One region of the Rhodococcus sp. NPDC056743 genome, then DNA from elsewhere that is predicted to be linked to it. Evidence: riboswitches for the same ligand, from Rfam matches in the RefSeq annotation. Region 1 holds a riboswitch; each other region holds the start of a gene.
What was found. A riboswitch is a leader RNA that binds a small molecule or an ion and turns the genes downstream of it on or off. The one in region 1 is predicted to bind thiamine pyrophosphate.

Region 1 (9,726 bases):
GGTGGAAAGTGTTGTTTTTCCTGTGTATTTCACCGAACTCGATCAACCCGCCCAGCTCGGGTCGGTGTTGATGGCGTTGGCAATCGGAGGAATTGTGGGCGCCTTGGCTTACGCCCCGCTCGCTCCGCTGATGTCCCGGCGACTGATCATGATCTGTGCAGTCGGCGTGCTCGGCGTTGCCATGCTGGCGATGGCCCTACTACCACCCTTGTGGGTGATTCTGGTTCTGGCGGGCCTGCAAGGTCTCGTGTACGGCCCGGTGGGCCCGATAGCCAACTACGCGATGCAGACCCGTAGCCCCGAGCACATGCGTGGCCGCGTGGTCGGCGTGATGACGTCGACGGCTTACGCCGCCGGTCCACTCGGATACCTTGTTGTCGGTCCGCTTCTCGATCAGCTCGGTATCGCATCCACCTTTGTGGCACTGTCGATTCCGATTGTGGTCATCGCGATCGTGTGCGCGGCGCTTCCGGTACTGCGCGAACTCGATCACCCCTGACGCTATTTGAACCCCATCACCTCGTTGCCCCAGGCGATACGCAGTACCTCGTCGGCGTCGTGAACCAACGAGTCCGGTGAATCGATCAGCAGAGTCGATCGAGCCTCTTCGTCGTACGGCGGCCAGTGTTTGGACCCGTCGAGCGCCGCCGGCACAGCATGTCGGGCAAACGCTAGCCACCGCCGTTGCATCCGACCCGCCACCTCCATCGCAGCCTTGCGTCCACCCAACCAGAAGGTCGGGTCAACGTTCAGTGTTCCGAAATTACCGAAGACATAGGGCAATTCGGTTGCGTGGCCAGCTCCGATACGCGCCGCCTTGAGCATGGGGGTGGCATGGTCGAATCGATAAAGCCAGGTCGGTGAGTGCCGCGCATGCGCGTCGGCAATCCACAGCGTCGGCATCCGAAACGCGGCGTCACGCGAGAGCGCCAGCGCACCACTGGGTTTGGCATGATCAGGATAAGCCGACATGATCTCGGCCAGCCTCGTCGGCGAGATATCTGGGTGGTCATCGGCCAATGCCTGCAGCATCGCCTCCACCGACTGCGCACTCACCGGCATCAATGGTGATTTCATGAACTTGAAAATCGACGCCTCGTCCTTGTTCGAGCCGATGATCAGTGGAATCCTGTGGGCATACCCCTTCTGGAAAGCTGCAACCGGATAGTGCGGCACCAGTTCTCGATCCACCACCGGCGCCATGGCGAGGGTTCCCGGAATCCGGGTCGGGATTTCGTTGACCAGTTCGTCACCGGCCTTGATGATCAGCTCGAGCTCGGTACCGATCAATTCGCCGGCGTCGTCCGGAGCAATCGAAATGAGCTCGAGGAAGCGGCTTGCCACCGAGCGAGCGCGGTCGCGTCCGTATACCGATGTGGCCGGTGGACTTTGAGCGATCGCGCGATGAAAGAGACCCTCCGCCGCGGGGCACGTCATCAGCGTCGTGATGGACCCGGCACCCGACGACTCCCCGAAGACCGTCACCTCGTCCGGGTCACCGCCAAACGCAGCAATGCTGTCACGTACCCACTCGAGCGCCGCAATCTGGTCACGCAAGCCACAATTCGACTCGAACACGACGTCGGGCGTCGAAAACGAAGACAAGTCCAGGAACCCCATCGCGCCGACGCGATAGTTGAACGACACCAGGACGACGTCACCGGTCTCCGCGAGGTGTCGACCATCGTAAATGGATTGGGCAGCCGAACCCAGGCAATAGGCGCCGCCGTGAATCCACACCATGACCGGTCGCGGTGTGCCGTCCGGTCGTGGGGCCCACACATTGACGGACAGACAATCCTCATCGACCACAAAGGCCCGGTCTATCGGGACGGCCGGGCTTTGCCCCTGCGGTGCGATGGGACCGAAGGTGCGGCAATTTCGCACGCCGTCCCATGGTTCCCGCGGCAACGGTGCCCGGAACCTGCGCTCGCCGGTCGGGGCGGCAGCGTATGGAATACCCTTCCAGCTGAAAACTGAACCATCGGCATATCCCCGGACCTTGCCGGCTGGCGTGCGGACGACAAGAGTGCTCTCGCCTGTCTCTTCCGGTCGAATTTCGGTGTCCATGCCTGAATCTCCTCACGACCTCGACTTTGAGAGAATCTTTTCCAAACCTACCAATTTCCGGCAGGTGGGGACGAGCAACGGAAAGCGGCGGTGTTAAGGTCGCCTTGTTCTGACACGGGGTGCTCCGCATGGGCGGGGCTGAGATCAAACCCGGGAACCTGATCAGGTAATGCTGACGAAGGGATGTCATGGCTACCACACAGCCTGCATACAGTTCTGCCGTAAACACGTCTGCCGAAAACACGGCGGTGTCCGGAAGCTCGGTGCTCACCGAACCGAGCTCCGACCGCTTCACCGACCGACTCTGGGCCGAGACACAAGCACTGCGTGAGTCGATCGACTCACTCGAATTCCTGCGCCGCCTGGGCGACGGCACCTTGCCGCTCGACGCGTTCCGCACCTACATCGAACAGGACAAGCTCTATCTCGAGGGGTACTCCCAAGCGCTGTCGCTCGTTGCCGCTCATGCACCGAATCCGCAGGCAGCGGGATTCTGGTCCAACTCTGCGTCCACCGCGGCAACGGTTGAGTCGGCTCTGCACGACGGCCTTCTCACCGGCGGGATCCTGCCGGCCGAGACCAGCCGGCTCGAGCATTCGCAAGCGTGCTTGGGATACGTGTCCTACCTGATCGCGACGGCTGCTACGGCGCCGTACGCCGTCTCGGCGGCTGCTGTACTACCCTGCTTCTGGATTTACGCCGAAGTCGGCCGTGACCTGGCCGCATCAGCGCGGGAAGTCCTGGACGCAGATCCGACGCATCCCTACGCACAGTGGGTCAGCACCTACGACGCTCCGGAATTCCACGAGTCAGTCGCGAAGGCTCGGGTGCTCGTCGACGCCGCAGCCGACGCCGCTACCGAAGCAGATCGAGAAGCGATGAGCGAGGCGTTCCGGATCGCAAGTCGATTCGAGCTGATGTTCTGGGATTCGGCATTGCACCCGCAGCCCTGGCCCGCGTCATGATCTCAGTACGTCGGATTCTCGCCACGACTGCAGCTCTCGCGGCAACCCTGACCGTGATCAGCGGATGCTCCAGTGGCACAGAATCTTCGGATTCCATCCGGTTTGCACTCGACTGGACTCCCAACACCAACCACACCGGACTCTACGTCGCGATGCAGGAGGGCTACTTCGACGACGCCGGACTGGACGTGTCGATCCTGCCCTACAACAACACCTCCCCCGACACTCTGGTGGATGCCGGCAACGCAGAGTTCGGGATCAGCACCCAGAGTCAGGCGACGTTCGCCCACGCTGCGGGTGCGGACACCGTCTCCGTCATCGCGCCACTTCAGCACCGCGCCACGGGAATCGGCGTCAAGGCCGACCGATCGGACATCACTCGTCCGCGTGATCTCGACGGCAAGGTCTACGCCGGCTTCGGCGATCCCGGCGAGGTCGAAACCCTGCAGCAGGTGATTCGTAACGACGGGGGCACCGGTGACTTCACCACCGTCACGCTGGGGACGTCGGCCTACGAAGCCGTGTACTCGGGCCAAGCTGATTTCACGGTGTCGTACTTTGCCTGGGAAGGCCTCGAGGCGGAGCGCAACGGAACCCCGATGCGGTACTTCCAGTACACCGACTACGGATTTCCCGACGCGTATTCCATTGTGATCAACGGCAATCAGAAGTGGCTGAAAGATCACCCCGAGGAAGCCGCCAAGTTCGTCAAGGCCGTGCAACGCGGATACCAGACGGCCGCCGAAGATCCCGACCGCGCCGCCCAGGATCTCATCGACGCCAACCCGGGCGCTTTCACCGACGAAGACCTCGTTCGGGACAGTCAGCGCATGCTTGCCGCCGACTTCATGAAGGACGCAAACGGTGTTGTCGGAACTCAGAATCTCGAAACATGGTCCGGTTACTCGGGTTTCCTCTTCGACAACGGCTTGCTGGCCGGCCCGGACGGCAAGACGCTGACCCAGCAACCGAATTGGTCGGAATACTTCACCAATGAGTACCTCGCCGCGCCCTGAAGTGGTAACTCGCTGGGGATCCGTCACCCGGCGAGCGCTGCCTGCGCTCGCCGTGGTGATCCTGCTCGTAGTGGCCTGGCAGATCTACGTCGACGTCAGCGACATTCGTCCACAAGTTCTGCCGTCACCCGGGCGAGTACTGACGCAGGGCTGGGACAACCGCGAGGTAATCGCCGGTCATGCGTTGTCGACGCTTCAGGTGACACTGATCGGGTTCACCGTCTCACTGGCACTCGCGTGGATTCTTGCTGTGGTCGTGGACTTTTCACCGTGGCTGTCGCGCGCGTTGGTGCCACTTTTTGTCGTCTCGCAGACGTTGCCGATCATTGCGATCGCCCCACTCATGATCATCTGGTTCGGATTCGGGCTGTTGCCCAAAGTTCTGGTGATCGCATTGGCAACGTTCTTCCCGATGACCATCGGTTTGATCGAAGGGTTTGCCGCAGCCGATCGTGAAGCCGGTGCACTCCTGCGCAGCATGGGCGCATCCCGCTGGCAGGAGTTCCGGTACGTCAGGCTCCCGTCGGCCATTCCACGGTTCTTCACCGCTCTCCGTATCGGCATCACCTACGCCGTCGTGGGCGCGGTGTTCTCCGAATACGTCGGCGCGACCTCCGGTTTGGGCATCTACATGAGCACCCAGAAGAACTCCTTCCGCACCGACCTCGTGCTTGCCGCAGTTCTCGTGACCGCCCTGATCAGCGTCACCCTGTACCTCCTGACCTTTGCCATGGAACGCGTCGTTGCGCCGTGGGCGCTGCGCGAAAGGACACCGCGATGAGCACCGACCGCATTGTCGACGTGGCCTCGCTCAGCAAGGAGTTCGGCGCACGCGCGGACACACGACGGGTTCTCGATGACGTGTCGTTCCACGCTGCGCCAGGCGAATTCGTCTCGCTGATCGGCCCGAGCGGGTGCGGCAAGAGCACCATCTTCAACGTCCTCGCCGGACTCGAATCCCCGACGACGGGAAGCGTCACCGTTGGTCTGCCGAACTCGGGACGCGACATCCCGACCGCCTACATGCCCCAGAAAGATCTCCTGTTTCCCTGGCGTTCGGTACTCGACAACACTGCGTTGGGACTCGAAGTACAAGGCGTGCCCCGGAAAATCGCACGCAACAAGGCCCGTGAGTTGTTTGACGCCTTCGGACTGTCGGGTTTCGAGAATGCCACTCCGTCGCAGCTTTCGGGCGGCATGCGCCAACGGGCGGCATTGCTGCGCACTGTAGTTCAGGGCAAGCCCGTGCTGCTGCTCGACGAACCGTTCGGCGCCCTCGACTCGTTGACCCGCACCGAAATGCAGTCCTGGCTCCAGGATGTGTGGCAGCAGTATCGGTGGACAGTTCTGATGATCACCCACGACATTCGTGAGGCCATCTACCTGTCCGATCGCGTTGTAGTTCTCTCGGCGAGACCCGCCACGGTCAAACGCGTCGTCGACGTGCCGCTTCCTCGCCCTCGCGAGCTGGACATGATCACCTCGCCGGAATTTGCCGCGGTGGAGCGCGAACTGCTCCAGGTGCTGCACAGCGAGACTCTGGCCGCTTTGTCCGACTAGTCCCCACCTGCCGATTACTGAAAATAAGCTGAGAGTCACGCGCAGTTCACCGACAGTTCAGAAGGCGCTGATCAACCAAGGCCCAGGTCGACGCTCCGCAAAGTCCCATTGCGACCAAATCTACTCACTACCAGAGTGATAACGCTTAACGAAATTTAAGTATGTGTGTCGGGCGTTCCACAAAACTCTCCAGTAACGTAGTGTGGACCGCCTACGCAGCCACTCACCGCGAGGTAACTGGCGAGTGATGTTTGCGTGACAAGACCCCATCGCAACAGATTTGGAAAGGGACAGTGTGAGCACACTGCAGTCAGGCCAGAGTCTCGCAATCGGCCAGGAACTCAAGTCCGACAACGGTTCCTACGCCCTCACCCTGCAGGCCGACGGCAACCTGGTTCTCTCCGAGGACGGCCGCGCAGTTTGGGCAGCCGGCACCAACGGATCGGGCGCCAATCGTGCGGACCTGCAGGCCGACGGCAACTTCGTCCTCTACAAGGACGGGGACGCAGTCTGGGCATCGCAGACCTCCGGCAACGAGGGCGTCTCGCTTTCGGTTCAAGACGATCGCAATGTCGTTCTGTACGCGGGCGAGCGCGCCCTGTGGTCCACTGACACCGCCGTCGCAGCTCCCGCGCCGGAACCCACCCCGGAGCCGGCCCCGGCAGCACCAGAGCCCGAACCGGCTCCCGCTGCTCCGGCAGCTCAGACCTACACGGTCGCGGGCGGCGACACCCTCTGGGCGATCGCCGAGCGCTTCTACGGGGACGGCAACCAGTACCAGCGCATCGCCGATGCCAACGGTATCGCCAACCCGGATCTCATCAACGCGGGCCAGGTTCTGACCATCCCGGCGTAGCCTCTTTTTGCCGCGAAACCCCAGGCGTCCATGCCTGGGGTTTTGTGCATTAGACGGCTTTTGTGTTCTATAACACACTTATTCGCGTCCCACCCAATAGCTTTCGATGTGCCACTACTGTTCGATTTCGCCTACAGTGCTTTGCGTACTGCTCCCGGAGAACAGGTTGTGCATGAGAGACAGAACTGTCATGGTCGGCGCGCTCACAGTTGCCGGCATTTCTGTCGCTTCGGGCTTCCTCTTCGGCGGAGCGGCCGGAGCATTCGGCGGCGGCGGACCGATCGTCACCCCACCCGCCTTGGTTTCCACGATCACCGTTGATTCACTCGCGGATATCGAGCCTGCCTCGTTCTACACCTCGATCGTCGTACCTACCGTCGTGATTCCGCCGACGCCGACGTGGAAGGTTGCACCCGAGCTCACGGCCCCGCGCAACGTACCGCTGACCTCGGTGGAGGCATCGACGACAACGTCCACCACCACCGAATCAAGCTCGAGTTCCACCACTCCCGTGTCATCGACGCCCGCTTCGTCCACACCTGCGTCGGCAACACCGTCGAGTACTCGCCCGTCCGGAACGGCGACGTCAACGGCAGTCCCGACCAGCACGGGAATCCCGGTCGTCACCATCGATTCCGAACGCCCGTCCAGCGGAGACTGACCGGTTTGGCGTCAGCGACCACGTGACCGCCGTTACATCCTCTGCCTGCAAACAGCTGCTTTGTCGGCACCTCGCGTTACCGTATAGGTCTCAGCGTTGCGTTAGGAGGTGACTGATGGCCGTGCACGGATTCGACCTCGATATCAGTGTCGACCGAGCGTGGGCGGAATTTCAGGCACGCCTGGCCGACCACATTTCGATCATGGTGGACGGCGACGTCCTTGCTGTCGAGGCTGCGACCTCCGATATCGACACCGCGGAAGGCGGCGCTCCCTGTGTCCAGTTCCTGATCTGGGACACCGACATGGTGCGATGCGAGGTTCCCTCCAACAATTTCCTGCACCCGCGGTTTGCCCTCGACGATTCCGGTCTCGAGACGCTCGTCGCGCTCGGCTGGGCTCCCCCGTCGGACGGTCCCGATACCGACAACAGCTCCCCCGCTTTCTGCGTGGACAAGCGGCAGAACTGGTCGGACCAACTGGCATCGATGACCGTTGCGGCATTTCGCACCGTTTTCGGCGTCCACCACCCGGCCTTTCTGTCCAGTGATCTCACCGGCAACCAGCTGACACCGGACTTCGATCCGTCCATCACCACCGTCGACGAGTTACCGCTCCTCGATCCATCTGCGGCGTACATGCCCAACGACGTCGACCATCTCAAAGAACTTGTCACCCTTGCCCTCGTCCCCATGCTCGGCAGCCTCCCCGAACGCGACAGCGACGGAGACATCCCCATTCGTGTCGGCTCCACCGTCATGTTCGTCGGACCGCTCTCGGATTCGCTTGACGTTCAACTGTTCTCACCGCTCGTGCAGGACATCAGCGATCGCACACGCGCCAGTGAGGTCATCGCTGACCTCAACCGCAAATGGTCCCGGATCAAGTTCGTTCTGATCGACGACAGGTTGTCCGTCTTCCTCGAAGTCGCAGGCTCACCGTTTGTGCCCAAACATCTCACCGATACATGCGCCTCGTTGACGTCGTTCCTACGTACCGTCGACGACGAATTCGCGTCACGGTTGGGCGGCGATCTCTTCTTCGCGAACAAAGGCGGCGAGGCGGGCACATCGCAACCCGAGCTCACCATGGAGGATTTGCCGCCGGAACTCGAGACACTGCTTCATCTCGACCTCGACGTGGCCGATGACCTCGAGGCCGTCGCCGACGTGTGTGGCCGCGATCGCGACCTGATCCTGCAGTTGCTCCACATCAGCAACGAGTGGCAGATCCAGTTGCGGAGCCAGGCCGTCGACGCACACAGCCGTGACGACGCCGACGAAGCTGCCGGATTCAACGATCAGGTCGGGACGTGGGAGCGCATGGTCGATCGACTGCGCGGAGCACTTCGTCTGGTCGTGCTGCCCGATGCCAAGACTGACCCGCCGGCAAAACCGCAGCCGGAGCAGATGGGGTTGTTTGCCGATCCCACTCAGGAAACGCTGTTCGACGACCCGTCCTGACCTAGGAAAATTCAGCGTCGACGAAGCCGCCACAACGAGGTGGTTTCACGCGCACGCGCGGCATGCAGAGCGTCCGTTCGGTCACTTACCTTGGCGTGTGTCGGTTTGACGTCGATGCGATCTATTACGGTCAATCCGCCGGCCGCGATCATCGCGTGCAGTTCCGAGCGCGTGCGCAAGCCCAGGTGCTCTGCGATATCGGAAAGAATCAACCAGGCCTCGCCGTCCTCGGCGAGATGGGCGCCAACTCCCGTCAAGAAGCCATTCAGCATAGCTCCGGCCGGGTCGTAGATCGCGTACTCGATCGGCGAGGTTGCATTGGCGGGAATCCACGGCGGGTTGCAAACCACCAGTGGCGCAACACCTTCGGGGAACAGATCGGCCTCGATTACCGTCACCTGATCGCTGTAACCCAACCTGTCGAGGTTGGACCGCGCGCACTGCAGGGCCCGAGGATCTTGATCCGTCGCCGTCACTTGTGCGACACCGCGCTGAGCGAGAACGGCGGCCAGCACCCCGGTGCCGGTACCGATGTCGAAAGCGCTGTCGGTCGACGGCAATGGCGCTGCGGCCACCAGATCGATGTACTCGCCGCGCACGGGTGAGAACACTCCGAACGCCGGATGGATCCGAGCGTTCAACGCGGGAATCAACACTCCTTTGCGATTCCACTCGTGTGCGCCGATTGCACCCAACAAATCACGCAGCGAACGAACCGAAGGCTGATCCGTGACGCCGAATGCCTCGGTGAATGCCGTGTGCGCGTCGGGAGCTCGACGCAATGGAATCGAGAGATCCGCATCGAGAGGAATCAGGAGCATCCCGAGAATCTGTGCGCGTCGACCCTGCGTTTGGCGGTGAAGATGGAAGGCCTGGGCCGGATCATCCGAGTCTCGGCGCGGTTTGCGGTCCATCCGCGCTGCCACGGCCCTGGACAGCTGACGCGCATTCTGGAAGTCACCGCGCCACAGAAGGGCTGTTCCCTCGCACGCCAATCGGTAGGCTTCGTCAGCCTTCATCGTGTCGTCCGCGACCAGTATTCGTTTAGGGGCCGGTGCCCCACTCGTGGAACCCCAGAGCGCGCGGCGCTCGGTATCGTTCTCGGTCCACACAACGTACTGTTCGGTCATCAAAGG
Region 2 (9,726 bases), on a different contig from region 1:
TGCCTTCGATCAACGCCTCACCAGAAGTCGGGCGATCCAACCCCAGGATCATCCGCATCGTCGTGGACTTGCCGGCGCCGTTGGGTCCGAGGAACCCTGTGACGATGCCGGGGCGGACGGTGAACGTCAGATCGTCCACCGCTTTGGTCGGTCCGTAAACCTTGGTCAGTCCCCTCAGTTCAATCATGAGGAGAACTCTGCCTGATCCGGCCCCGCCTGCACATCAGCCGCAGGTCTAGTTCGATGTGGTACCCAGGTAGGACATGGACCCCAGGTACCACCCCGAGGGAACCCCTAGGAGGACGCCTGCGCCCAGAATCGTTTCGGGATCCGGCCGGCATGGCGGGCCTCGAAACCGGCGACGACGGCATGGCGCATCGCCGACGCCATGAGCGCGGGATTCTTGGCCCTGGTGACCGCGGTTGCGAGAAGCACCGCGTCGCAGCCCAGTTCCATGGCCAGTGTTGCGTCGCTGGCCGTTCCGATCCCGGCGTCGAGAATGACCGGCACACCGGCGCGCTCGACGATCATCTCGATATTGTGCGGATTCGCGATACCCAGTCCGGTCCCGATAGGTGAACCGAGCGGCATGACCGCGGCGCAACCGACCTCTTCGAGTCGAAGCGCCAACACCGGGTCGTCCGTTGTGTACGGCAGTACCGTAAATCCGTCGTCCACCAATTGTTCTGCGGCGGAGACGAGTTCGATGGCGTCGGGTAGCAGAGTTCGTTCGTCGGCGATGACTTCGAGTTTCACCCAGCTGGTCTCGAGTGCCTCACGTGCCAACTGCGCCGTCAACACTGCTTCGGCCGCGCCGCGGCAGCCGGCTGTGTTCGGTAGTGGTTCGATTCCGAGGCGCCTGAGCAGATCCAGCACGCCGGTCCCGCCGGCAGCGTCGACGCGTCGCATCGCGACCGTGGTCAGTTCGGTACCGGACGCGACCAGCGCTTCTTCCAGAACAGCGAGGTTGGCAGCGCCGCCGGTGCCGGTGATGAGCCGGGAGCCGAAGGTACGGCCCGCGATAGTCAGGAGATCGTGTTCAGCCACCCTGCACCGCCGTGAGGATCTCGATTTCCCAACCACGCGCGACGGATTCGTCCCAGCGCCCGCGCGGGAATAGCGCACCGTCGACGGCGACGGCAATTCCCTTGCTGGGCAGTTCGAGGTGTGTCAGAAGTTCGGTCACCGTGACGGCTCGATCGAATTCGAGTTCCTCGCCGTTGACGGTGATCCCGATCGGGACCTGCTCACTCATGAATTTTCCTTCACTGCTGCGAACCGCTCGGGTTCGGTTCCTTTGACCTCGACCAATGATGTGCCGTTCAACAACGCGAGTGTCGCGTCTGCCGTGACCGGAGTCAGGAGCACGCCGTTGCGGCCGTGCCCGGTGGAAATGACAACACGCTCCGAGACCCGCCCGATCAGCGGCAGGTTGTCCGGCGTCATCGGACGTAACCCGGCCGCGCACTCGTAGAGTTCGTATTCACCGATCGCCGGCATGAGGGCTTCGGCGTCGTTGATCAGATCTCGCACACCGGCCATGGTGACCTGCGTGTCCTCGCCGGATTCGTATTGTGTTGCGCCGACCACGATTCCGTCGCCGCGCGGCACGAGGTACGCGGGTCGGCCGTGGACGCTGCCTCGGATGGTTCGACTGGGCGCGGGTGTCACTCCCGGCCGGCTGCGCAAACGCAGGATCTCACCTTTGACCGGCCGAACGGGAAGTCCCGGCCACAGCTTCGGTGAGGCGATTCCTGCGCTCAGCACGATCTGGTCGGTGTCGAGTTCCGTGAGATCGTGCACGGCGCGGTTGATCAATTCGACGCCCGACGCCGCGCACGCTGCCTGCAGCGCGGCCAACAACACACGATTGTCGACGGCGGATTCACCGGCGGCCATGAGGCCCGAGCGGATTCCGCGGCCGAGCATCGGTTCGAGTTCACGGATCTGGGCTCGGCCGAGAATCTGCAGTTCGTGTCCCTGCGCGCTGACCCACTCCGCGATGGTCGCCAGGTCTTGGGCGTCGGCGCTGTCGAGAGCAACGGTGAGTGAACTGTCAGTCGTGAACACCGACGGTCCGAATTTCTGGAGATGCGCGCCGAACTCCGGCCATCGCTGCAACGAGGCCGCGCCGACGGTCAATGCTGTTTCCTCGCCCGGCCATCCTTCGGACAACGGGGCAAGCATTCCACCAGCGACCCAGGAGGCGCCGGTTCCGATCGCCGGGTCGTACAGCTGTACTGCCCATCCGTCGCGCGCCGCGTACCAGGCAATGGACAGTCCGATGACTCCCCCGCCGATCACCGCAACCGAGCGTGCGTGCGTGCTCATGACAATTCCACCTTTTCTTCCTGCGCCGGCATGATCCGGGTCAGGTCTGACGGTCGGGATCTTTGTCGCGATCCCCTCTCAGCCCCACGAACTTTGCCTTCGCGACAAATGCGACGGCACAGTTTCGGGACTCCCGTGTCGAACCTTGCTTCCTAGAGGCTACCGTTTGCTTCGTGCACCCCACACATCCCAGTAACCTCTTCGACCGGCGCGAGCGCCTGGCAGCAGCACGGCTGTACCTGTGCACCGACGCACGTCGCGACAAAGGCGACCTCGCACAGTTCGCGGAAGCCGCGTTGTCCGGTGGTGTCGACATCATTCAACTCCGGGACAAAGGCTCTGCGGGTGAGCGCGAATTCGGACCGCTCGAAGCGAAGGACGAACTGATCGCTCTCGGGGTTCTCTCGGCTGCCGCGAGACGTCACGGCGCACTCCTTGCCGTGAACGACCGCGCTGACCTGGCAATGGCGTCGGGCGCCGACGTGTTGCATCTGGGCCAGAACGACATCCCCGTCCCCTACGCGCGGACGGTTGTCGGCAACGACGTCGTCATCGGCCGTTCCACGAGTTCACGCGCTCAGGCCAGCCTGGCTGCCATCGAAGAGGGCGTCGACTACTTCTGCACCGGACCGGTCTGGGCAACACCGACAAAGCCGAACCGCAGTGCTGCCGGCCTGGATCTGGTGCGCTCCACCGCTGATGCAACGCCGACGCGTCCCTGGTTCGCGATCGGCGGTATCGACGAGGCTCGGGTTCCGGAAGTACTGGCGGCAGGAGCCACCCGGATCGTCGTCGTTCGAGCCATCACCGAGGCAGCGGATCCACAGGCTGCCGCACGTCGACTTGCCGACCTACTCGCGACCTAGTTACCTCCCAGTTCAGTCTTTGGTCCCGCACCGTTTGCACTGTGATTGTTCATAGTCCACCTTGTGTTGACCGACAAGAAATAGGCTGCGCGTTTGTCCGATCAACAGCCAAAAAGTTGCCAAATTGTGATTTTCGCCACAGAATTGTCCGTTGGATCCCGACCAATCAGTCTTCTGATATAGCTTATCCCCAGTTAACAATTCGACGTAGGAGTTTTCATGGGATCGTTCGACACCGCCTCGCTGAGCACCGAATCGCTCGAGGATCTGAACCTCGGCAAGATCAGCGAGCTGCTCAAGCTCGGCATCACCGCCGTTTCCTTCATCACCGCCCTGAACTCACTCAGCTGAGCGCAGTTTCGGCCCTTCGCGCCGAAACAACAGCACACAAAAGGGTCGGACTCCTTATGACGCGAGTCCGACCCTTTTATGTGCTGTCTGTGTTGTCTTACGCCTGAGCGCGGGAACTTCCCGATCTGTCCTGGGTAGACCCCGACTGCACGGAATCCGCGTCTCCCGGAGTCCAACCGAAACCACCTCCGGGCAACACGACCGTCCGGGCTCCACCACCGTCGGTTTCCGCGTCGCTCGTAACAACGGACGTTCGCAAACTCGGCCAGGCCGAGTGAAATCCCGGATGTAGCGGCAGGCTCTCGACGTCGTCCTCGCGAACCCATCGCAATTCGGTGCTCTCGCCATTCGCGACCGTCTCCAGCGGACTTTCGACGTCGGCAACCACCGTCGTATACGTCCATCCACTGTCTGCGCGCATGGTGACGACGTCGCCCCGCACGCGTACCGCCGCCGAGTCGATTCCGGCTTCTTCGTGCGCTTCTCGGACGGCTGCATGCGTCGTACTTTCGTGCGAATCACGCGCTCCGCCTGGCAAAGCCCACGTTCCGCCCTGATGGCTCCACGCCGCGCGATGCTGAAGCAGCACCATCGGAGTTCCGTCTATGTCAGGGGCACGCAACAACAATCCGGCGGCGCCATGACGCCCCCAATGCCGAGTTCCGTCCGATCCGACCGACCAACCGTCACCGTCACCACGCATCGACTACCTCGCCCTGCCTTAAGGCCCACTGCCTATTCGCCACTATCCTGACCCACACTAACCCGTTCAATCTGCCCTCGGTGCGGACCATACTTATATGCTCGCGAAGAGGCCGCAATCCAGCGCTCCGCCGGCTCGAGTGCAGAGAGGGAGAGAAGTTCGATGGTCAGCCGTGTGACACCTTCCCTCGAGCCTCGCACCGCACCCGGGACGTCTCGCGACAACCCGGTGGATACAGCCGCCGCGAGGCCGCTGATCGAGAGCGAACTTCGCGGTTTCATGACCTCGACGCCCGGACGACTCACCGCGGTCGGGATCGTCCTGATCCTTCTCACCGTGGCAGCGGGGTTCCTGGCCGCCGCGACCATCGAGAACCGCCAAGCGCGTCTGGGCAACGTCCTGACGGAAACCGAACCTCTCGCCAACTCCGCTCAGAATCTCTACAGCGCTCTGTCGGTAGCCGACGCGGCCGCAGCCACCGCGTTCATCTGGGGTGGCCTGGAACCGGCGGCGGTGCGTGACCGCTATACCCAGTCGATCGGTGAGGCGTCGGCGGAAATAGTGAACGCGTCCGCCGGACTCGACACTCTGGACATGGCGGGCCAAGCCGCCCTCACCTCCATCTCGACCGACCTCACTGTGTACACCGGTCTGGTCGAGACTGCGCGTGCCAACAATCGCGTCGGAAACCCGGTCGGTGCCGCGTATCTCGGTGAGGCGTCGAATCTGATGCAGACATCGCTGCTTCCCACGGCTCAGCACCTGCACTCGGCGCAAGAAGCGCAAGTCACCCAGGTACAGAATGATTTCGTCCGCCCGCCGTGGTGGCCGATCATCGCGTTTGCGCTGGCGCTGTCGATGCTGATCGCGGTTCAGATCCGCATCGCTCAACACAGCCGTCGACGATTCAACCTCGGATTGATCTTCGCCTCGACAGCTGTTGCCGCGGCGCTGATCTGGCTGTTGACGGTCGGGTTGATCTCGGCGATCTCCACCACCCGCGCGCTCGACGCGGGGGCAGGCCCGCTGCACGAGTTGACCGAGGCCCGCATCATGGCCCAGCAAGCGCGAACAGTCGAGACTTTGAGTCTGGCCCAACGCGATTCCGACGGGGATGACAGCACCATCTTCGTCAACAAAGTGAACAACGTCGACGGCATTCTCCGTCAGTTGCACGGTGATCAACGCGCCGGCGTCGATACCGCCGTGCTCTCGCAGGCAATCGACGCCCGCGAGCGATGGGTGGCCGCGCACGGCCGGATGACCGAACGGCTCGGTGTCGGAGATTTCACGGGAGCCGCGAACATCGCTGTCGGATCGGGTGCGGAAGATTCGTCGGCCGAGTACGGTGCGCTCGACGAATCCCTGTGGCAAGCGATTGTCGATTCCCGCGAGAATCTTCGCGCCGACATCTCCCATGCCTCGCGCGTGTTGTCGGCGTCGGCACCCGGAGTGACGATGCTGGCGGTGCTTGCCGTTGTCGGGATCGCCGTCGGATTCTGGCCACGGCTGCGGGAGTACCAGTGAGCGGTGGATCGAGAGTGCGGGCGTGTGTTGCGGTGGGTGCGGCAGCGCTACTGCTGGTTGCGTGCGGCGGAGTTCGCAACGAGGATCTGACGCCGTCCCCGGCCACGTCCTACACGCAGCCGCCGCTACCGGCTGAAGCCACCATCGCGCCAAGCCCTACGCCGACAACACCGACCGACTGTGGAGATCCGACGGCCAGCTTGCGCCCGGTCCCTGCCGACGCGAATCCTCGCCCGCCGCAGCCGAGTGTCGACAAGATTCGCGAACGTGGCCGCCTCATCGTCGGACTCGATACCGGGAGCAACCTCATGAGCTTCCGCGACCCCGCGACCGGACGCCTCGAAGGTTTCGACGTCGATATAGCGCGTGAAGTTGCCCGCGATCTCCTCGGCGATCCGGAGAAGATCGAGTACCGAATCCTGACGTCCAGCGAGCGGATCGAAGCACTCCAGAATTCCACCGTCGATATCGTCGTCAAGACCATGTCCATCACGTGCGAACGCCGGGAGAAGATCGAGTTCTCCAGCGAATACTTCAATGCCCTCCAACGCATTCTGGTTGTACGGGGATCCGATATTCGCGGCATCGACGACCTGGCTGACAAACGTGTCTGTGTCGCGAACGGGACGACGTCTCTGAGCCGCATCCAGAAACTTCAACCGGCGGCCACGGTTGTCACCGTCCCCATGTGGTCGGATTGCCTTGTCGTACTTCAACAAGGACAAGTCGACGCAATCACCACCGACGACACCATCCTCGCCGGCCTGGCCTCGCAGGATCCGTATCTCGACATGGTCGGAAGTTCGTTGGGCATCGAACCGTACGGAATCGGTATCAACATCGGCAACACCGACCTGGTCCGATTCGTGAACGGCACCCTGGACCGGATCCGCACCGACGGCACCTGGAACTCTCTCTACAACCGTTGGCTCACCATGCTCGGACCGACTCCCGGTCCCCCACCTGCGGCATATCGGGATTGAGGCGCTCATGACAGAATCTCGAGACCCGAAGGACGACGATCCCGCCGACACCGAGTCCGAACATGCTGCTACACAGGCGGCGCCGCGATTCGAGCCGGATTTCACCGCGGCCACTGCCCGTCCCGAGCAGACGTCCGCACAGTTGCGTGAGTCCGTTCCGTCCGCTGTGTCGACGCCGACAGGTCGGTCCACTCGTTCCCGACGCTCGCGCTCGACTCGCAAACTCCGTCTGGGCGGCGGACTGGTCGAGGTCCCTCCGGTTCCCCACATAGACCCGGCGTCGGCGGTCATGAGCGATGCAACGGTCCCCGAACGCAAACGTTTCTGTTGGAAGTGCGGAGAACCTGTGGGCCGCAAAGCGGCCGGCACGTCGCCGCGTCAGAGCGGTGTGTGCCCCAAATGTGGTTCGGCCTTCGATTTCCGGCCATTGCTCGAAGAAGGCGAACTGGTTTCCGGTCAATACGAGGTGCAGGGGCCGATAGCGCACGGCGGACTCGGGTGGATCTACCTTGCGATCGACCGCAATGTCAGCGACCGTTGGGTAGTTCTGAAGGGACTCTTGCACTTCGGTGATTCCGAGGCTCAGGCTGTTGCGGTTGCCGAACGGCAGTTCCTGGCAGAAGTAGCGCACCCCAGCATCGTCAAGATTTTCAACTTCGTCGAGCATCCTCGCCCCGACGGCACCCCTATGGGCTATATCGTCATGGAATACGTCGGTGGGCGATCGCTCCGAGAGGTGCTCGCCACGTTCCCGGACGGCCGTCACATGCCGATCGAGCAGGCCATCGGGTACATCCTGGAAATCCTTCCCGCCCTGAGTTATCTGCACTCCACCGGCTTGGCGTACAACGACCTCAAACCCGAGAACGTCATGGTCACCGAGGACCAGTTGAAACTCATCGACCTCGGCGCCGTTTCGGGTATCGAGGATTACGGATATCTGTACGGCACAGCGGGTTACCAGGCCCCCGAAATCATCGAGACCGGCCCGACGGTTGCATCCGATATCTTCACCGTCGGCCGCACACTGGCCGTGCTCACACTCGACATGCCGTCCAAGCACGGTCGTTACCTCGACGGGCTCCCCGATCCCGCCGACGAGCCGGTACTGAGCGAGTACGAGTTCTTTCACCGGTTGCTCCTTCGCGCCACCGATCCGGATCCGAAGAAGCGATTCCAGTCTGCGGACGAGATCGGCGGTCAACTTGTCGGTGTCCTCCGCGAAGTGCTGGCTCAGCAGAGTGGGCAGGAAAACCCGGGGCTCTCACTCGTATTCAGTAGACAGCGAACCTCTTTCGGCACCGACAATCTGGTTGCGCAGACCGACGTGTATGTCGACGGCATTTCCCGCGACAGCGGACTCGATCCTGTCGAAGTTGCGCATGCGCTTCCCATCCCGTTGGTCGACCCCGCCGATCCGAGCGCACCGTTGCTCGCCGCGGCCGTCCACAGCGAACCGTCCCAAACCCTCGACGCACTTCGCCGGGCCCGCGAGGGTGGGATCGATCGGGTGGCCTCGACAACCGAGGTGGCATTTTCCGGAGAGTTCAGACTGGCCGAAGCCAAAGCGCATCTGGATCTGGGCGACCCGGACGCCGCGCACGAGATACTCGACGAGTTGCATTCCACCATCGGCGATCACTGGAAGATCGACTGGTACCGCGGCCTAATGGGGTTGCAGCAGAGCGCATTCGAATCGGCTTTCACGCATTTCGAATCGGTTCTCACGGCCCTGCCTGGCGAACTTGCACCCAAACTCGCACTCGCGGCAACCGCCGAATTGGTACTGCAACAATGGGATTCCGAGGATCCCGACCAATGGTGCCAGTTCGCGAGCAAGTTCTACCACACGGTTTGGCAGACCGACCACAACTACGTCAGCGCGGCATTCGGTTTGGCTCGCCAACTCGCCGAACGCGGAGACACCGCTGCCGCGGTCACAGCGCTGGACGAAGTTCCCACCAGCTCACGCCATTACAACGTTGCCCGCATGACCAGCGCGCTGACGATGCTCTCCGGCACCGAGATAGCGAACCTCGACGAGTCCACTCTGCGGGAGGCGGCCAGACGCGTCCGGGCCCTGCCGGCCGACGAGGGGCGCTGCCTACAGATGCGGACCCTGGTACTGGGTACGGCACTGGACTGGATCAAGGCCGGAAACCGCGCCCACGACGAACTCGAACCGATCCTCGATCTCCCCTTCACCGAGCACGGTTTACGCACGGGTGCCGAAATGTGCCTACGCGCTCTGGCCCGTACCACCGTGTCCCGAACGCATCGCTACGCGCTGGTCGACCTCGCGAACAGCGTCCGTCCGCACAGTAATTTCTAGCGCGCCGTCACGAACTCCTGGGCTGCCCGCGCGATAGCCAACTCCTCGTTGGTGGGAACAACCAGCACGGTCACCGCGGATTCCGCGCCGGAGATCCGACGCTCGTCGCGACTCTTCGTCTCGTTGAGTGCAGCGTCGACCTCGATGCCCAGACGCCCGAGGCCGGCGAGGCTGTCGCGGCGGACGTCGATGTTGTTCTCGCCCACTCCACCGGTGAAGGTGATGACGTCAACGCCGCCCAGTTGAACGATGAAGGCGCCGATGTACTTTCGCAGCATGTGAATGTAGACGTCGTACGCAAGTTTCGCGTGCTCGTCCCCGGCGGCGATCAACTCGAGCAGTGCCCGGAAATCGTTGACACCCGAGAGCCCCTTCAGCCCGGAGCGGCGGTTGAGAAGGTCGTCGATCTCGTCGACCTTCATGCCCGAGTTCCGGTTGAGGTGCAAGATGATGCCGGGGTCGATGTCTCCACTGCGGGTTCCCATGACCAGGCCTTCGAGCGGGGTGAGTCCCATCGTGGTGTCGATGGCCTTGCCACCCTTGATCGCCGATGCCGACGCGCCGTTGCCCAGGTGCAGGACAATCTGATTCAGCTCCGCCGGATCCTGATCGAGGAACGCGGCGACCCGGCCG
Region 3 (9,726 bases), on a different contig from region 1:
TGCAGCTGGGGAGTTCGCCGGACATCACCAACGCGGTGCGGTTTGCGTTCTGGGGCGCCGAGGAATTGGGCCTCGTCGGCTCGACAGAGTACGTTGCCGGGCTCAGTCCGGAGGAACAAGCGGCCATCGCGTTGTACCTGAATTTCGACATGCTCGGCTCACCCAACCCCGGATATCTGGTCTACGACGGCGACAATTCGGATGGTCTCGGCGAAGGTCCGGGACCGGAGGGCTCGGCTGGCATCGAACGCACCTTCGTCGACTTTCTCGCCGGTCGGGGAATCGTGACAGACGGAACGGACTTCGACGGACGATCGGACTACGGCCCGTTCATCGAGATCGGGATTCCAGCTGGCGGCGTGTTCAGTGGGGCCGAGGAACTGAAATCCGTCGAACAAGCATTGAAGTGGGGCGGCGAGCCCGGAGTGAGTTTTGATCCGAACTATCACACGGCGCTGGACGATCTCGCCAACATCGATTCTGACGCACTGGCCGCGAATTCCGCCGCAGTGGCATTTGCGGTCGCAACGTATGCGCAGGATATCGGTGGCGTCAACGGAGTTCCGGTAGGTGAAACCAGAACCTCGGCCCGGACCAAGTGAACATGCGGCGCGTAGTCCGCAGCTCTGGGTTACTCTCGAGTAATGAGCGATCCGATCCCGAGTGAAGTACCCGGTGACGTGCGCGATGCCGCTCCGGTCGGCGTCCGCTCGGTCATTGGATCCGTGCTCAATACTGCGTCGGATCTGAACGGACATCAGCAGCTCATCGACGCGCTACGACGCGTCCGGCGGTTGCTTCCGGGTGACCCGGGGTTCGGCGACCCGCTCTCCCTGTCCGGGCCGGGCGGCGCACGTGCGGTGGCCCGAGTCGCTGATCGTTTTCTCGACCACAAACCGGCCGCTACCAGGGAAATGAGCCTCGGCGCGCTGCAGGTGTGGCAGGCGGCCCTCGAGAAGATGGGCCGCGGCCGCGGTGATCAGGAACTGACTATCGTCTTCACCGACCTCGTCGGTTTCTCCACGTGGTCGCTCCACGCCGGCGACGGGGCCACACTGGCGCTTCTGCGGGCAGTCGCGCAAGCGGTCGAAACGCCGATTACGGATCGCTACGGTCACGTGGTGAAACGAATGGGCGACGGACTCATGGCGGTGTTCACCAGTCCAGACGCCGCAGTGGCCGCCGTCTTTGCGGCGCAGGACGCCATTGCCCAAGTCAACCTCGACGGCTATCGGCCCAGAATGCGGGTCGGACTCCACACCGGAACACCCCGGCAGCTGGGCGACGACTGGTTGGGTGTCGACGTGACCATCGCCGCCCGCATGATGGGATTGGGCGGCGACGGCAACGTCATGATGTCTGCGGCAACTCTCGAAGAACTTGCGCCGGGAACCCTCGAAGAGCTGAACCTGGAGATCCGGCCGTGGCGCCGCGGATTCTTTGCGACGACGCCCAACGGAGTGCCGCAGGATCTGGGTATCTGGCGCGTGTGGCAGGCGTAGTCTTTCCAGCCTTCCAGCGTTCTTCTAGACTTCCAGCCGCCACAACGGTGAGACAGGGCCGTGACCGGCTCCGAGGTCGTACGACGCCTCGAGGCACTTGGTCACCCATTCCTTGCCGAAGGCGACGGCGTCGGGAACCGAATAACCATGTGCGAGTGCGCACGTGATGGCTGCAGCAAGGGTGTCGCCGCCGCCGTGGTCGTTGCCGGTCTGGATGCGGGGACTACTGAACTCGAGGAAGGTATCGCCGTCGAACAGCAGGTCCGTGCTCATGTCCGAGGTGCGCAGATGTCCGCCCTTCACGATGGACCACTGAGCGCCCAGGCCGTGCAGTGCCTCGGCGGCGCGGCGGGCAGTAGCGTCGTCCTGCACGTCGATTCCGGTGATCAACCGGATTTCGTCCAGGTTCGGTGTCACAACAGTTGCGGCCGGGATGAGGACGTTGCGGACGGCGTCGAGCGCTTCGGCGTGCAGGAGTGGGTCTCCGTGCATCGACGCGCAGACCGGGTCGACAACAAGCGGGATCGGCCGGTCGCGGCCGATCCCCACCTCCGCGGCAACCGCGGCTACCGCTTCGATGATGGTCGTCGATGCCAGCATGCCGGTCTTGGCGGCGCCGATGCCGATGTCCGAGACCACGGTCCGCACCTGATCGGCGACGACCTGCGGCGGAATCTCGTGGAAACCGCTGACGCCCACCGAATTCTGCACGGTGACGGCCGCAACGGCTACGCAGGCGTGCACGCCGCACATTGCCATCGTTCGGGAGTCGGCTTGAATGCCGGCGCCGCCGCCGGAATCGGTTCCGGCGATGGTGAGGGCACGAATCGGCGTCTGGCCGGAGGGCGTCAGGGGAAGCAGGTTCACGACGACGAGCCTACCGATCGGACCTGGGGAAACGGCAGTTCGGTCCGGGTAGGTTCGGTTTCCCGGAGATCCGCGTACGCACGCACGTCCGCCGAGATCCGCATCGAGCAGAACTTCGGACCGCACATCGAACAGAAATGGGCGGTTTTGGCGGGCTCGGCCGGAAGTGTCTCGTCATGGAATTCTCGTGCCGTATCCGGATCGAGCGACAACGCGAACTGATCGAGCCAGCGAAACTCGAAGCGCGCCTTGGACAGTGCGTCGTCCCGGGCCTGGGCATGGGGATGTCCTTTGGCGAGGTCTGCTGCATGCGCGGCAATCTTGTACGTGATCACTCCAGTTTTCACGTCGTCGCGGTTGGGCAGGCCGAGGTGTTCCTTGGGTGTGACGTAACAGAGCATCGCGGTTCCGGCCCGCGCGATCATCGCCGCACCGATAGCCGACGTTATGTGATCGTAGGCAGGTGCGATGTCCGTCGCCAGCGGTCCGAGCGTGTAGAACGGTGCCTCGTCGCACAGTTCCTCCTCGAGGCGGACATTCTCTTCGATCTTGTCCATGGGGACATGTCCCGGACCCTCGATCATGACTTGGACGCCAGCGGCTTTCGCGATCTGGGTGAGCTCACCCAGCGTGCGCAACTCCGCGAATTGCGCAGCGTCGTTTGCGTCGGCGATCGAACCGGGGCGAAGACCGTCCCCGAGGGAGAACGTGACGTCGTAGCGCCGCAGAATCTCGCACAGTTCCTCGAAGTGGGTGTACAGGAACGACTCCTGACGATGGTGCATGCACCACGCAGCCATGATCGCGCCGCCACGAGAGACGATCCCGGTGACTCGGTCGGCGGTCAAAGCGATGTAGCCGATTCGTACACCCGCATGGACGGTCATGTAGTCCACACCCTGCTCACACTGTTCGATTACGGTGTCACGGTAGATCTCCCATGTCAGGGCCGTGGGGTCGCCGTTGACCTTCTCGAGCGCTTGATAGATCGGAACGGTGCCGACAGGAACGGGTGAGTTCCGCAGAATCCACTCTCGGGTGAGATGGATGTCCTTGCCCGTCGAGAGATCCATGATGGTGTCGGCGCCCCACCGGATTGCCCACACCATCTTCTCGACTTCCTCTGCCACGGAGGACGTTACGGCAGAGTTTCCGATGTTTGCATTGATCTTGACGGCAAACTTCTTGCCGATGATCATCGGTTCCAGTTCGCCGTGGTGATGATTGGCCGGGATTACCGCCCGGCCTCTGGCGACCTCGGAACGGATGAGGTCTGCGGAAACGCCCTCTCGGGCAGCGCAATACCGCATCTCCGGGGTGATCACGCCGGCTCTGGCACATTCGAGCTGAGTCGAACTTCTCGAACTCCGCTCCCACGTGTCACGCGTTCGGGGGAGGCCGCCGTCGAGGTCGATCTCGACGGTCGTGTCGGTGTACGGACCTGACGTGTCGTACAGGTCAAGATGCTCACCAGTTGTGAGGGTGACGCGTCGAAGCGGAATTCGTAGCGAATCCGATTCGAGATAGTGCTTGCTGCTGCCCTCGATCGGGCCGGTAGTCACAGCTGCGATATCTTCGGCAGCCTTGTTGACAGACTTCTCGTGCATTAATGCGCTCCCTACGCCGGCATTACCCGGTCAGGTTCATCCGGTCGACGGCCCTAGCCGTCCTCTCAGCCCGCTGGTGCGAGCCCCCGTGGTGGTCGTATGAAATTGTGCGTGTGCGCGCTCACAGCGGCACCGCGCGACTCTATCTCAGCGCCGAAAGAAAATCTCGGTGCCATTGCGGTCGCGTCACGCTCGGTGCAAAAATTGGGCGAACCCGGGACAGCGTCGTCGGTAACTGTTTCTATAAGTGGCATGGATCACAGTTTGAGTACCGTGCGTGCAGCAGTGGAGGTTTCCACCATGAACAACTCTGCCAGGAACAACTCCGCCATGAACAACACCGACATCACGCTGGTCGACAACCCGTCACATGAACGGTTCGAATTACTCGCGGGCGACGAACTGGTCGGCATCCTCGGGTATCGGGACGAAGACGAGATCCTCGGATACGGCGCCGAAGCCGGCGATGTAGTTGCGTACATGCACACTGTCGTCAAGGAAGAGTACGGCGGCCAGGGAATGGCGGCCGTACTCGTGCAGTTCTCGATGGACTGCGCCCGCGAACGTGACTGGTCGGTGCGCCCGGTTTGCACATACGTACAGCGTTACCTCGGCGAGCATCCCGAATATCTCGATCTGCTCGTCGAGGACTGACTGCTTCTCGCCGCTTCCGCTATTCAGGCACCCAGCTGTGCGATGACAGGGGCGTGATCGCTGGCGCCCTTGCCTTTACGCTCGTTCCGATCGATCTCTGCCGACTCGACCCGCGCTGCGAGTGCGGGCGAGCCGAGAATGAAGTCGATGCGCATTCCCTGCTTCTTCGGGAAGCGGAGCTGCGTGTAGTCCCAGTACGTGTACACGCCGGGGCCGGGAGTGTGGGGGCGGACGACGTCCGTGAAACCGGACGAGATGAAGGCGTCGAAGGCAGCGCGTTCGGCCGGCGACGTGTGGGTCTTGCCTTCGAAGACAGCGGGATCCCAGACGTCCTCGTCGGTGGGGGCGACATTCCAGTCGCCGACGAGGGCGATCTGCTCGTCCGGATTCTGCTTGAGCCAGCCTTCGGCGTCGTCGCGAAGCTTGGCAAGCCAGTCCAACTTGTAGGCGTAATGGGGATCGTCGAGTTCACGGCCGTTGGGAACGTACAGGCTCCACACCCGCACCCCGCCACACGTCGCGCCGATCGCACGGGCCTCGCGCACCTGCTCCGCTTCGGGATCCTTGGTGAACCCCGGCTGATCCTCGAAGCCGATCTGCACGTCGTCGAGACCGACACGAGAGGCGATGGCAACGCCGTTCCACTGACTGAGTCCGACGTGAGCGACCTTGTAGCCGATCTCTTCGAAACGTTCGTACGGGAACTGCTCGTCCTTGCACTTGGTTTCCTGCATCGCCAGGACGTCGACGTCGGATCGGTCGAGCCAATCGATGATCCGGTCGGTACGGGCACGGACGGAGTTGACGTTCCAGGTAGCTATGCGCACGCGGGCAAGCCTAGCGTCAGGCACCGACAGGCGCGGTGGCGTACCGGTAGCGATGATGCTCGACGAAGCCGAGTGAGCGTGCCGTAGCGACCGCCGCCGTGTTGTCTTCGGGAACCGCCAGGTAGGCATGGGTTGCGCCCTGAGTTCGGCTCCATCCGAGCAAGTCCGTGCAGATCAGAATGCCGATTCCGTGCCGTCGATGCGGCTCCGCCACTTCGAGATCGAGCAGGCCCGCCCACCTTCGGCCGTCGGGGGCATCGCTGACGGCGGCTCGCACCGAAGCCAGGATCATCGTGTCGGCGCTGCCGATCGTTCCGATCGCCACGCGAGCGAGAGTGTCCCCAGCGCGAGCGTCGTCGATGGTGGTCGTGAATTGTGGCGGCGTCGGGGCGACGTTGTCGAGATCGGCGGCAAACATGATGCCCTCGCCGCCGGAAATCCACGTGGACGGGGCACTTCCGAGGCGATCGGGCAGCATCAGAGTGGTCGGACGTCCCCGATCGGTGAACCACGAACGGATGGCGCTCAGCGTTTCCGGGGTTCGTGACGCACTGCCACCGGGTTCGCCGAGGGGGAGTGCTGAGTCCGTGTCGTGTGGTGAGTGCCCGATGCGCAGCAGCCAACCGTCGATCCGGGCCTGCTCGGTTCCCGGCGAACCGGTGGCAGCCGCGATCTCGAGGTTTCGGATATCACCCACTCGAATGGGCCGCGCAGCAAGAACTTTGAGTGCGATCACCTGATCTGCTGACACGGTGACCACCCGCCCGTCGTTGCCGCGGACCGTGATCGGGTCCGCGGATTCGAGGGTGCCGATCACATCGGTCATCGGATGCGAGTAACCGGGTGGGAGCTTGTATCGCAGCACCACCCGGCTACCGATCGAGATGGGCAAACTTCTCAGTCTTCGTATTCGTCGTCGTGGCCGAACGGATCGTCGACAGTGCCGGGAGTCCACGTCAATCCGGGCTTACCCCAACCGGACTGTTTGATGGCCTTCTTCGCGGCGCGCGCATTCCGGCCGATCAGAACGTCGGTGTACAGGAAGCCGTCGAGGTGGCCGGTTTCGTGCTGGAGCATCCGGGCGAAGAAACCGGTGCCTTCGATTTCGATGGGATTGCCGTCGGCATCGGTGCCCGTGACCTTGGCCCAGTCGGCGCGGCCGGTGGGGAACTGTTCGCCGGGAACCGAGAGGCAACCTTCGAAGTCGTCGTCGGGATCAGGCATCGTTTCCGGGATTTCCGACGTCTCCAGGACGGGATTGACTACAACTCCGCGTCGGCGGGTGTCGCTACGATCGTCACCTGGGCAATCGAACACGAACAGACGCAGTGAAACACCGACCTGATTGGCCGCGAGGCCGACGCCGTTGGCAGCGTCCATCGTCTCGTACATGTCGGCGATCAGTTCGGCGATTTCCGCCGGAGACTGCGTAACCGGCTTTGTGGGCTCGTGCAGTACCGGGTCGCCGACGATTCGAATGGGGAGGATAGCCATGGTGTCAAGGATAGTTGCGGCGCGCCCGCGTGGTTATCGCGGCCCGTCCGATACCTCGTGGTTCAATGGTTGCTGAAGAACAACGATGTGATTTGTTGCTCGGTCGGGCCACGTGCCCGGGGGAACGTGGGCAACAGGGGGACACAGTCTCACTGACGGCGAATACAGCAGTCGAGGAGTGACATGGACAGCGCAGTAGTGCGTAGTCGAAGCCAGACCGATGGCGCCGAAGTCGAAGAGTCAGCGGCTGTCAACGGCTCGGCAATCAACAGTCCGGGAATCAACAGTCCGGCAATCAATGATGTCGGCGAGGACGGACTCACCCGCAGAGAACACGACATCCTCTCCTTCGAACGCCAGTGGTGGAAGTACGCCGGCGCGAAGGAAGTAGCGATCAAAGAGTTGTTCGACATGTCGGCAACCCGCTACTACCAGGTGCTCAACGCACTCGTTGATCGCCCCGAATCATTGGCAGCAGATCCGATGCTGGTCAAGCGCTTGCGTCGGTTGCGCGCCAGCCGTCAGAAGGCGAGGGCAGCTCGTCGCCTCGGCTTCGAGGTGACGTGAAGTCGCAAAACCTGCGCTCGAATCTCTGTCGATGAACGGTCGAACCGCCCACTGGCGATAGGGTCGAGAGCGTGAGTACCCCGAAAGAGCAGCCGTCCGGACCACCCCTACGCGCTATTGCCATGGTGCTGATCGCCCTCGCGATCGTGTTCATCGGGCTCGGTGCGGCGTCACTCGGCGGCTCCGATTCCGACAACACGGCGGCCGAGCAGACCGAGACGAGCGCAGCAGCCGCGACCACAACGGCGGTAGCCCCGGCGACAACTGCACCGGCTGCAAATACCGACACCGATTCCGCAGAAACTGCGACGGCAACTACGACGACACGCCCGTCCGCCACGACGACCTCGGCCTCGGCCGGCGCGTCGGTGAGCGTCGACCCTTCGAGTGTCAGTGTCCGGGTTCTCAACAACAGCACGGTGTCCGGTCTCGCGGCAGGTACTGCAGAAGAGTTGACCGCAGCGGGTTGGAATGTCGAGGAGACGGGTAACTACAGCGAAGGAACGGTGAGCACCACCACGGTGTTCTACGGATCTTCCGCGGCAGAGAAGGCAGCGGCGCAGCAGATTGCCGCCGAACTCGGTGTGACGGCAGAGCCACGATTTGCCGGTATCGCAAACGCGTCGCCCGGTGTCATCGTCATCGTCACGTCCAACTGACCCGTCGGTTCGGACCACCCGTCGGGTCTGTGTACTACTCACGCCGTTATGATCAGTTGCACTTCCTCGCCACCCAAAGGAGCGGTTCGATGGCCCCCAGCAGCACCCGGCGTATGTCCTGGCGCGTCGTTGCCCCCGTAGTCGCACTAGCCGCTTTCGGCTTGACTGCCTGCAGTAACAACGAAGAGCCCAGCAGCGTCCCCGGTACAACTCCGCCTGTGTGGACGGGTGCGGCCGACCCCAGCGCACACGAGAGCGAAGGCCACGGAGCGTCGTCGACTGCTCATGCCGGTAGCTCCGCAACCGAGACGGTTACCTCGACCCTGACCGGCGCAGACGGCAGCAAGGTCGGCACGGTCACGTTCACGCAGGAAGGTAGTGACGTCAAGGTCACCCTCGATGCGAAGGGCCTGACGCCGGGCTTCCACGGCTTCCACGTTCACCAGGTTGCCAAGTGCGAGACCAACTCGGTTGCGCCCAGCGGCGGCGAGCCGGGCAACTTCCTCTCGGCCGGCGGACATTTCCAGGCAGAGGGCCACACCGGCCATCCGGCCAGCGGCGACCTGACGTCCGTGCAGGTTCTCGAGGACGGCTCTGCCACCCTCGTCACCACCACCGACGCGTTCACTGTCGACGACCTGGTGGCAAACGGCGGCACGTCCGTCATGATCCACGCGGGCGCCGACAACTTCGGCAACATTCCGACGCGTTACGCGCCGGCGCCGGATCAGCAGACCCTCGATACCGGTGACGCCGGTGCACGCGTTGCGTGTGGTGTCATCACCAAGAGCTGATCCTGCTCTGAGTTCTGTATCACTTCGGCAACTACCACGCAGTAGCCAGCACGGTGTTCTCGCGATCATTGTGGTTGGATTCTCTGCGTGGTAGTTCCATTTCCGGGTTCGCCGCGTCCGACGCTGGGCGTGGAATGGGAGATCGCCCTGGTCGATCGTGTGACCAGAGATCTCTCCAATACAGCTGCCGAGGTGTTTTCGGCGGTCGAGGAGCTTGCGGGCTCCGAGACGCCGCACATCACCAAAGAGTTGTTGCGCAACACTGTCGAGTTGGTGACGGGCATTCACGACACTGTCGGTGAAGCCATGAGCGATCTCGACGCGTCGCTCGACCTGTTGCGCCGCGCCGCGAATCCGCTGGGCGTCGACCTCATTTGTGCGGGTACTCATCCGTTTGCTCAGTGGTCGACTCAGTTGGTCACGCGCACGCCTGATTACGACGAGTTGATCGAGCGTACGCAGTGGTGGGGACGTCAGATGTTGATCTGGGGTGTGCATGTTCACGTCGGGGTGTCCTCGGCGGATCGGGTGTTCCCCATCATCAATGCGTTGTTACAGCGGTATCCGCATCTGTTGGCGCTCTCGGCGTCGTCGCCGATGTGGGCGGGTGTCGATACCGGCTATGCGTCCAACCGGGCACTGATGTTCCAGCAGTTGCCGACGGCAGGTCTGCCGTACCAGTTCGAGAGTTGGGCCGAGTACGAGTCGTTCATCGACGACCAGATGAAGACCGGCGTGATCACCAAGATCGGTGG

Region 2: it holds a riboswitch for thiamine pyrophosphate, as region 1 does, so the genes downstream of both, thiO (glycine oxidase ThiO) here and ACFRFQ_RS29065 (TenA family protein) in region 1, are expected to answer to the same signal.
Region 3: it holds a riboswitch for thiamine pyrophosphate, as region 1 does, so the genes downstream of both, thiC (phosphomethylpyrimidine synthase ThiC) here and ACFRFQ_RS29065 (TenA family protein) in region 1, are expected to answer to the same signal.

Annotation. Positions count from the first base shown of each region.
Region 1 covers NZ_JBHTZI010000015.1:98,735-108,460, reverse strand. The annotation lists gene ACFRFQ_RS29075 (MFS transporter) at 1-499, shown strand, start outside; gene ACFRFQ_RS29070 (carboxylesterase/lipase family protein) at 502-2,070, opposite strand; TPP riboswitch at 2,176-2,271, shown strand; gene ACFRFQ_RS29065 (TenA family protein) at 2,259-3,035, shown strand; gene ACFRFQ_RS29060 (ABC transporter substrate-binding protein) at 3,032-4,051, shown strand; gene ACFRFQ_RS29055 (ABC transporter permease) at 4,029-4,832, shown strand; gene ACFRFQ_RS29050 (ABC transporter ATP-binding protein) at 4,829-5,611, shown strand; gene ACFRFQ_RS29045 (LysM peptidoglycan-binding domain-containing protein) at 5,907-6,467, shown strand; gene ACFRFQ_RS29040 (hypothetical protein) at 6,640-7,128, shown strand; gene ACFRFQ_RS29035 (hypothetical protein) at 7,244-8,590, shown strand; gene ACFRFQ_RS29030 (methyltransferase) at 8,602-9,720, opposite strand.
Region 2 covers NZ_JBHTZI010000001.1:598,836-608,561, reverse strand. The annotation lists gene ACFRFQ_RS02640 (ABC transporter ATP-binding protein) at 1-187, opposite strand, end outside; gene ACFRFQ_RS02635 (thiazole synthase) at 295-1,047, opposite strand; gene thiS (sulfur carrier protein ThiS) at 1,040-1,255, opposite strand; gene thiO (glycine oxidase ThiO) at 1,252-2,331, opposite strand; TPP riboswitch at 2,332-2,478, opposite strand; gene thiE (thiamine phosphate synthase) at 2,505-3,197, shown strand; gene ACFRFQ_RS02615 (hypothetical protein) at 3,417-3,548, shown strand; gene ACFRFQ_RS02610 (NUDIX domain-containing protein) at 3,646-4,251, opposite strand; gene ACFRFQ_RS02605 (hypothetical protein) at 4,414-5,778, shown strand; gene ACFRFQ_RS02600 (glutamate ABC transporter substrate-binding protein) at 5,775-6,761, shown strand; gene ACFRFQ_RS02595 (tetratricopeptide repeat protein) at 6,769-9,093, shown strand; gene ACFRFQ_RS02590 (acetate kinase) at 9,090-9,726, opposite strand, start outside.
Region 3 covers NZ_JBHTZI010000001.1:611,060-620,785, forward strand. The annotation lists gene ACFRFQ_RS02650 (M28 family peptidase) at 1-602, shown strand, start outside; gene ACFRFQ_RS02655 (adenylate/guanylate cyclase domain-containing protein) at 645-1,502, shown strand; gene thiD (bifunctional hydroxymethylpyrimidine kinase/phosphomethylpyrimidine kinase) at 1,527-2,369, opposite strand; gene thiC (phosphomethylpyrimidine synthase ThiC) at 2,366-3,976, opposite strand; TPP riboswitch at 3,969-4,076, opposite strand; gene ACFRFQ_RS02670 (GNAT family N-acetyltransferase) at 4,229-4,630, shown strand; gene ACFRFQ_RS02675 (exodeoxyribonuclease III) at 4,654-5,457, opposite strand; gene ACFRFQ_RS02680 (GNAT family N-acetyltransferase) at 5,474-6,283, opposite strand; gene ACFRFQ_RS02685 (peptide deformylase) at 6,355-6,951, opposite strand; gene ACFRFQ_RS02690 (DUF3263 domain-containing protein) at 7,135-7,518, shown strand; gene ACFRFQ_RS02695 (LytR C-terminal domain-containing protein) at 7,590-8,177, shown strand; gene ACFRFQ_RS02700 (superoxide dismutase family protein) at 8,267-8,971, shown strand; gene ACFRFQ_RS02705 (glutamate--cysteine ligase) at 9,059-9,726, shown strand, end outside.